Regions from separate parts of the Kineococcus lubricus genome, predicted to be linked through region 2. Evidence: predicted binding sites of a transcription regulator. Region 2 holds the regulator's gene; the other holds the start of a gene.
The links. Region 2 encodes HrcA, which represses chaperone genes, less so after heat shock. Its sites were predicted from a motif close to GNTNGCACTCGGNNNNNCCGAGTGCNANC; they were not measured.
Positions count from the first base shown of each region.

Region 1: the regulator HrcA is predicted to act here: its motif matches at 2,380-2,408, upstream of groL (chaperonin GroEL).

Region 1 is NZ_JBJLSK010000008.1:77,597-82,002, forward strand. Features, by position in the region: gene ACRYRX_RS07945 (ferritin-like domain-containing protein) at 1-428, opposite strand, end outside; gene groL (chaperonin GroEL) at 573-2,201, opposite strand; gene ACRYRX_RS07955 (cold-shock protein) at 2,500-2,703, opposite strand; gene ACRYRX_RS07960 (DUF3263 domain-containing protein) at 3,133-3,423, opposite strand; gene ACRYRX_RS07965 (uracil-DNA glycosylase) at 3,618-4,274, shown strand; gene ACRYRX_RS07970 (aldose epimerase family protein) at 4,325-4,406, shown strand, end outside.
Region 2 is NZ_JBJLSK010000016.1:55,351-59,756, forward strand. Features, by position in the region: gene ACRYRX_RS13700 (LLM class F420-dependent oxidoreductase) at 1-797, shown strand, start outside; gene ACRYRX_RS13705 (DUF4870 domain-containing protein) at 801-1,205, opposite strand; gene ACRYRX_RS13710 (DUF3097 domain-containing protein) at 1,227-2,093, opposite strand; gene hrcA (heat-inducible transcriptional repressor HrcA) at 2,231-3,277, shown strand; gene dnaJ (molecular chaperone DnaJ) at 3,318-4,406, shown strand, end outside.

The DNA of each region.
Region 1 (4,406 bases), on a different contig from region 2:
GTCTGCAGCAGCGCCACGACGGGGGCGGCACCGCGGGCGCGGGCGTGGATCAGCAGCGTCTCGTAGACGGCCTGCTCGTGGTGCTCGGTCTCCAGCGCGCCGGCGAGGATCACGGCGTCGACGAGGGAGTCGTCGGTCTTCTTGAGGGTGGCCTTCGCCTCGGCCGCGAGGGCCTTGGTGACCGGGCACGGGGAGTCGTCGACCTCTTCACCCAGCAGGGCGAAGCACTGCTCGATCACCGTGATCTGCTGACGGGTCTCCTCGGCGTGCTCGGCGAGCAACTGCTTGAGCTCGGGGCGGCGCGCGGAGTCCTGGAGGTCGCCCAGCATGGCGAGGGTGTCCTTCTCCATGGTGAGGGCGGCTCCCAGCTTGTAGCTGAAGATCTCCTCGGGCGTGTTCAGCCGTTCGAACATCGTGCGCTCCTCCACGTCGGCCGTCCTGGTCCTGGCCAACCTGGCACGACCGGGACCACCGCGCCCGTTCGAACCGGACCCGGGAACGCCACGAGGGCGGCCCTCCGGGTGGAGGACCGCCCTCGCGGGTGGTTCAGGTGGTGCTGGGTGCGGCGGGACTCAGAAGTCCATGCCGCCCATGCCGCCGTCGCCACCGGCGGGGGCCGCAGCGGCCTTCTCCGGCTTGTCGGCGATGACGGCCTCGGTGGTCAGGAACAGCGCCGCGATGGAGGCGGCGTTCTGCAGCGCGGAGCGCGTCACCTTGACCGGGTCGTTGATGCCCGCGCCGAGCAGGTCCACGTACTCGCCGGTGGCGGCGTTGAGGCCGTGACCGGTGGGCAGGTTGCTGACCTTCTCCGCCACGACGCCGCCCTCGAGGCCGGCGTTGATCGCGATCTGCTTCAGCGGGGCCTGGATGGCGACCTTGACGATGTTCGCGCCGGTCGCCTCGTCCCCGGTGAGGTCGAGCTTCTCGAAGGCCAGCACGCCGGCCTGGATGAGGGCCACGCCACCACCGGCGACGATGCCCTCCTCGACGGCGGCCTTGGCGTTGCGGACGGCGTCCTCGATGCGGTGCTTGCGCTCCTTGAGCTCGACCTCGGTCGCCGCGCCGGCCTTGATGACGGCCACGCCGCCGGCCAGCTTGGCGAGACGCTCCTGGAGCTTCTCGCGGTCGTAGTCGGAGTCGCTGCGCTCGATCTCGGCGCGGATCTGGCCCACGCGGCCGGCGATGGCGTCGGCGTCGCCGGCACCCTCGACGATCGTGGTCTCGTCCTTGGTGACGACGACCTTGCGGGCGCGGCCCAGCAGGTCGAGGTCGGCGGTGTCGAGCTTGAGGCCGACCTCCTCGGAGATGACCTGGCCACCGGTGAGGATGGCGATGTCGCCGAGCATGGCCTTGCGGCGGTCGCCGAAGCCCGGGGCCTTGACGGCGACGGACTTGAAGGTGCCGCGGATCTTGTTCACGACCAGGGTCGCGAGGGCTTCGCCCTCGACGTCCTCGGCCACGATGACGAGCGGCTTGCCCGACTGCATGACCTTCTCCAGCAGCGGGAGCAGGTCCTTCACGGTGGAGATCTTGGAGTTGAGGATGAGGATGTAGGGGTCCTCGAGCTCGGTCTCCTGACGCTCCGCGTCGGTGACGAAGTAGGGCGAGATGTAGCCCTTGTCGAAGCGCATGCCCTCGGTGAGCTCGAGCTCGAGGCCGAAGGTGTTGCTCTCCTCGACGGTGATGACGCCTTCCTTGCCCACCTTGTCGAGGGCTTCGGCGATCAGCTCGCCGATGGAGGCGTCACCGGCGGAGATCCCGGCGGTGGCCGCGATCTGCTCCTTGGTGGTGACCTCCTTGGCGGCGCCGAGCAGCTGCTCGGTCACGGCCTCGACGGCCTTCTCGATGCCGCGCTTGAGGCCCATCGGGTTCGCACCCGCGGCCACGTTGCGCAGACCCTCGCGGACGAGCGCCTGGGCGAGGACGGTGGCGGTGGTGGTGCCGTCGCCGGCGACGTCGTCCGTCTTCTTGGCGACTTCCTTGACGAGCTCGGCCCCGATCTTCTCGTAGGGGTCGTCGAGCTCGATCTCCTTGGCGATGGAGACACCGTCGTTGGTGATCGTGGGGGCGCCCCACTTCTTCTCCAGGACGACGTTGCGGCCCTTGGGGCCGAGCGTCACCTTGACCGCGTCGGCGAGCTGGTTCATCCCGCGCTCGAGGCCGCGACGAGCCTCTTCGTCGAAGGCGATGATCTTGCTCATGCCTGGTGTTCCTCCCAGAAGACGGGCGGTGGGTGGTCGGAACGGCGCCCGCGACGGACGGCCGGGGGCACCGGGGTCACGTCCCCCGGAGCCCGCAGGCCTCACCGGACCGGCCGGGGAGCTTCGCTCCCGGGTCGAGTGCAGTTGTCACTCTCGACTCGAGAGTGCCAACGCCAATGTTGGCACTCTCGGGGTGCGAGTGCAAACCCCTCCCACCCGGTTCCGCCCCCGGCGAACCCACCCCGCCCCTCGGGAGCGGGACCGGTCCGGGGTGGCGACCACCCCGGACCGGCGCGGCTCAGAGGGCGCGGACGCTTTCGGCCTGCGGGCCCTTCTGCCCCTGCCCGACCTCGAACTCCACGCGCTGGCCCTCCTCGAGGGCGCGGTACCCGTCGGCGACGATCGCCGAGTAGTGCACGAACACGTCCGCGCCACCGTCGTCGACGGTGATGAAGCCGTACCCCTTCTCGGCGTTGAACCACTTCACGGTGCCCTGAGCCATTGCTTCTCCTGTGGTGCAGCGAGCGGAAGACGCCCCCGGCGCGGGGGGCGCCGGGCACGGGTCTCACGCTGCCCGCGGCCACGCGGCCGTGAGCGACGACGACGTGCGCTCCGCGGAGGAGTGGTGCTCGCCGAACGGATCGACCGAGGTCCACGTTAGTGCGGGGAGGGGCTGGTGGGACAGGGTTCGACGAACCCGGTTGTGCGCCGTCTTCACCGGACCGTCACGTCACCCCCGCTCACAGGACACCCCGGGCGACCTCCAGCAGCGGCCCGAGCACCGAGCGCAGGGCCACGACGAGACCGGCCGCGACGACGCCCGCGACGACCAGCCAGACCAGGAGGAGGAGCAGGACGCCGGCCGGGCCCCGCCGGGTGCGGTGCGCACCGCGCCGGGCGGCCAGCTGACGGGGCCGCTGACCCCGCCCGCTCAGGGCTGCACGCCCAGGCGGCGGGCCGAGCGCGCGCGCTGGCGGCTGCTGCGCATCCGGCGCAGCCGCTTGACGAGCATCGGGTCGTGCGCGAGCGCGGCCGGGGAGTCGATGAGCGCGTTGAGCAGCTGGTAGTAGCGCGTGGGCGAGAGGTCGAACAGCTCCCGCACGGCCTGCTCCTTGGCGCCGGCGTACTTCCACCACTGGCGCTCAAAGGCGAGGATCTCGGCGTCCCGGCGGCTCAGCCCCTCGGGCAGCTCCCCCGCCCGCTCGTGCTCGTCGCGCTCGATGCGCGCTGCGGCGTCCGACCGCTCCACGTGTCCCCCTCCGTCCTGCCGGGCCCCCGGACCGGTGACCACGCTGGGGAGTCTAGGAGGGGGTACCGACACCGGCTCCGACGACGCACGGCGCGTCGCGCGGTCGTAGCGTCACTCCCGTGACTGCTCCCCCACCCTTCCCGCAGACCCCGCACGACCCGGCCGGACTGGGCCTGGACGACCTCGACCCGGGGTGGGCGCGGGCCCTGGAGCCGGTGCGCGCGGACCTCGAACGGGTCTCGGCGGCGCTGGCCGCCGAGACGCAGGAGTGGCTGCCGGCGCCGCAGAACGTGCTGCGCGCGTTCCGGCAGCCGTTCGAGGCGGTCCGCGTGCTGCTGGTCGGCCAGGACCCCTACCCCACCCCGGGCCACCCGATCGGGCTGAGCTTCGCCGTCGAACCGCACGTGCGGCCGCTGCCGCGCAGCCTGGTCAACATCGGGCGCGAGCTGCGCGAGGACGTGGGCGTGGTGCCGCCCGAGCACGGTGACCTGTCGCGCTGGACCGACGCGGGGGTCCTGCTGCTCAACCGCGTCCTGACGGTCCGCTCCGGCGCCTCCGGTTCGCACCGCAAGCTCGGCTGGCAGGCCGTCACCGACGGCGCGGTCCGCGCGCTGGCCGCCCGCGGCGGGCCGCTCGTGGCGCTGCTGTGGGGCAAGGACGCGCAGCAGGTCGCTCCGCTCCTGGAGGGGGTGCCGGTGGTCGCGGGGGTCCACCCCAGCCCGCTGTCGGCCTCGCGCGGGTTCTTCGGGTCCCGGCCGTTCAGCCGGGTGGACGCGCTGCTGCGCGAGGCGGGCGGGGAGGGCGTCGACTGGCGCCTGGACTGAGCGCGGGGCTCCGTCCGCACGGGCGCGGGCGGTAGGGCACGATCGCCCCCATGACTGCAACGTTGCACAAGACGCCCTTCGGCCGCACCCGCCGGGGCGAACCGGTGGAGCGCTGGGAACTGCGCCTGCCCT
Region 2 (4,406 bases):
TGACGGCGGCCACCCTCGACGGGCTGTCCGGCGGCCGGTTCCGGCTCGGGCTGGGCGTCTCGGGCCCGCAGGTCGCCGAGGGCTGGTACGGCCAGCCCTTCGCCAAGCCCCTGGCCCGCACGCGCGAGTACGTCGAGGTGGTCCGCAGGCTGCTGGCCCGCGAGGAGTCGCGGTTCACCGGGGCCCACCTGGAACTGCCGCTGCCGGGCGGCCCGGGTGTGCCCCTCAAGCTCATGCAGCCCGCCCCCCGGCCCGACCTGCCGATCCACCTGGCGGCCGTCGGCCCCCGCAACGTCGAGCTGGCGGGGGAGATCGCCGACGGCTGGCTGCCCTCGTTCCTGGTCCCGGAGAACTCCGCGGAGTCGTTCGACCGGCTGCGCGCGGGGTTCGCGCGCCGCACCCGGCCGGTGGGGGGTTTCGCGGTGACGGCCTCGGTGCCGTTCGTGCTGACCGGCGCGACGGGCGACGAGCGCGCGCGGGCCGAACGCCCGGTGCGCGAGCTCATCGCCCTGTACGTCGGCGGCATGGGCTCGCGGGAGCAGAACTTCTACGCCGACCTCGGCCGCCGCCTCGGTTTCGGCGACGCCGTCGACGCCGTGCAGGACCTCTACCTCGCCGGGCGCAAGGACGAGGCCGTGCAGCGGGTCCCGGCGGGCCTGGTGGAGGCGACGAGCCTGGTGGGGTCCGTCGACGCGGTGCGCCGGCGGCTCGCCGACCACGAGCGGGCCGGGGTCACGACCGTCGCGCTGGTCCCGCTGGGGGCCGACCCCGCCGGGGACCTGCGCGCGGTGGCGTGAACCTCAGCGCACCACCCGGAAGATCAGCGGGTAGCGGTAGGCGCGCCCCTGGTTGGCCGCGACCGCCGCGAGGATCGTGAAGATCAGCGCGACGACGCCGGGCACCACCATGAGGCCGTACGACAGGCCGAAGGTGAACAGCGCCAGGACCGAGCAGAGGACGAACAGCACCGCCTCGTAGACGATCAGCGAGATCGTCATGTTCAGCGCCTCGGAGGTGTGCCCGCGCACGAACCCGCTGCGGTCCTTGAACACCAGGAACAGGATCAGCGGGCCCAGGAACGGCAGCGTCACGAAGCTCGCGGCGATCGCGGACAGGTGCCCGAACATCCCCCACATCCGCTCGTCCGACGGCGACATCGGGACCGGGGCGTAGGGCTGCTGCGGCGGGTACGGGGGTTGGCTCACCCCTCGATCGTGACCGTTCCCTCAGCGGTCCGCCAGGTCGGCGGTCACGAAGTCGACGAGTTCCTCCACCCGGCCCAGCAGCGCCGGCTCCAGGTCGGCGTACGTGCGCACCGTCCCCAGGATCCGCTTCCAGCCCTGCGCGACGTCGGCCTGGGTGGCGCGCGGCCAGCCCAGCTCGGCCAGGACCCCCTTCTTCCAGTCCTGCCCGCGCGGGATCGCCGGCCACGCCGTCCAGCCCAGCCGCTGCGGCCGCACCGACTGCCACACGTCGACGAACGGGTGCCCCACCACGAGCACGTGCGGGCTCTTCCCGACGCCGGCGACGATCCGCGACTCCTTCGACCCCGGCACCAGGTGGTCCACGAGGACGCCGATCCGCCGCCCCGGCCCCGGGCCGAAGGAGCGGATGGCCGCGTCGAGGTCGTCGACCCCGTCGAGCATCTCCACCACGACGCCCTCGACGCGCAGGTCGTCGCCCCAGACCTTCTCGACGAGCTCGGCGTCGTGCCGGCCCTCCACGAGCAGGCGCGAGGCCCGCGCGGTCCGGGCGGGGGCGCCGGCGACGGCCACCGACCCGCTGGCCGTGCGGGTCGGCCGGGCCGGGCCCGCGGCCCGGGGCGCCACGAGCCGCACCGGCTGCCCGTCCACCCAGAACCCCGGTCCCAGCGGGAAGGTGCGGGTGCGGCCCTTCGCGTCCTCCAGGACGACGACGTGCACCCCGCCGCTCTTCTCCACCCGCACGACCGCGCCGACCCAGCCGGTGTCGACGTCCTCGACGACCAGGCCGCGCACGGCGGGCTCGTCGCGGTGGGTGGGCCTGGGGCGGTTGCGGGCGTGCGGGTCGGCGGAGAGCACGTCGGCGCCGTACCGGTCGTCGTAGCGGGTCACGGGGGAACGCTAACCACGCCCCGCGGGCCGGCGGGGGAGGCGCGACCGGGGCGCGAGCGCCTAGACTTGGCACTCGCGCGCGTTGAGTGCCAGACGCGCGGGAGCAGAGCACCGGGTGCCGGAGCAGGGAGGGACGGATGAGCGACGACCGCAGGCTCGCGGTGTTGCGGGCCATCGTCGAGGACTACGTCTCCAGCCACGAGCCCGTCGGGTCCAAGACCCTCGTGGAGCGCCACGCCCTCGGCGTCTCGCCCGCGACCATCCGCAACGACATGGCCGTGCTGGAGGAGGAGGGGTACATCACCCAGCCGCACACCAGCGCCGGGCGGATCCCCACCGACAAGGGGTACCGCCTGTTCGTGGACCGCCTCGCCAACGTCAAACCCATGTCGGCGGCCGAGAAGCGGGCCATCGAGACGTTCCTGCACGGCGCCGACGACCTCGACGACGTCGTCGACCGCACCGTCCGGCTGCTCGCCCAGATCACCCGGCAGGCCGCCGTCGTGCAGTACCCCTCGCTCAGCCGCGCCGGCGTCCGGCACGTCGAGCTCGTCGGCGTCGGCGGCCGCAGCGCGCTGCTGGTCCTCATCACCGACTCCGGCCGCGTCGAGCAGCGCGTCCTGGACATCCGCTCGGCCACCGACGCCGACGACCTGGCCGTCGCGCTGGCGACCCTGCGCACCCGGATCAACGCCTCCGTCGGGGGCAAGCGGCTGCGCGAGGCCCGCGAGGGGCTGACCGACCTCGTCCAGCAGACCCCGCCGGAGGACATGGCGGTCGCCGCCGAGGTCGCCGCCGCGCTGGGGGACTGCCTCAGCGCCTCCCTGGAGGAGCGCGTGGTCATCGCCGGCACCGCGAACCTCGTCAAGGGCGCCGACCTGTCCACGTCCCTCGGCAACGTCCTCGAGGCCCTCGAGGAGCACGTCGTGCTGCTGCGCCTGGTGCAGGAGCTCGCCGAGGAGGAGGACGCCGGCTCCGGCGGGCGCGGCGGCCTCACCGTCCGGATCGGTGCGGAGAACCTGCACCTGGGACTGGACGGCACCTCCGTGGTCACCAGCGGCTACGGCACCGAGACGGTCCTGGCCCGGCTCGGCGTCCTCGGCCCGACCAGGATGGACTACCCGACGACGATGGCCGCGGTGCGTGCGGTGTCACGCTACGTCTCGCGGATCCTCGCGCAGTGATCTTCGCAGTGCTCAGAACCGACAGGAGAGACCCGACCTCGTGAGCGACTACTACGACGTCCTCGGCGTCTCCAAGGACGCCTCCACGGAGGACATCAAGCGCGCGTACCGCAAGCTCGCGCGCAAGTTGCACCCCGACGTGAACCCCGAGGCGGGGGAGCAGTTCAAGGAGGTCTCCCAGGCCTACGAGACGCTGTCCAACCCCGAGAAGCGGTCCGCCTACGACCGCGGCGGCGCGGGGGCCGGTGGCCCCGGCGGCGGCTTCGGCGCCGGGTTCGGGTTCTCCGACATCATGGACGCCTTCTTCGGCCAGGGCGGCGGCGGCCGCGGCGCCGGGCCCGCCAGCCGCACCCAGCGCGGCCAGGACGCGCTCATCCGCGTCGACGTCGACCTCGCCGAGGCGGCCTTCGGCGGCGAGCGGTCCATCCAGGTCGACACCGCGATCCTGTGCCCCACCTGCAAGGGGTCCTGCTGCCAGCCCGGCACGAGCCCGCAGACCTGCGACATCTGCCACGGGCAGGGCTCGGTGCAGCGGGTCGTGCGCTCGCTGCTCGGCCAGGTCATGACGACGCAGGCCTGCCCCACCTGCCGCGGCTTCGGCACCGTCCTGCCCTCGCCGTGCCTGGAGTGCTCCGGGGAGGGCCGCGTCCGCGCCCGTCGCCCGATGACCATCCGCATCCCCGCCGGCGTCGACACCGGCACCCGCATCCAGCTGGCCTCCCAGGGCGAGGTCGGCACCGCCGGCGGCCCGCCCGGTGACCTCTACGTCGAGATCCACGAACGCCCGCACCCGGTGTTCTCCCGCTCCGGTGACGACCTGCTGTGCACCCTGCAGGTGCCGATGACCGCGGCCGCGCTCGGCGCGACGATCCCGCTGGAGACCCTCGACGGCGCCGAGGAGGTCGACGTCCGACCCGGGGCGCAGGCCGGTGAGGTCGTCACCCTCAAGCAGAAGGGCGCCGAGCACCTGCGCGCCCAGGGCCGCGGCGACCTCCTGATCACCCTGGAGGTCGTCACCCCCCGCGACCTCGACGAGGAGCAGGAGGAGCTGCTGCGCCGGCTCGCCGAGCTGCGCGGCGAGGTGCGCCCCTCCGGGAAGCTGTCCGAGACCCACCAGGGGGTGTTCTCG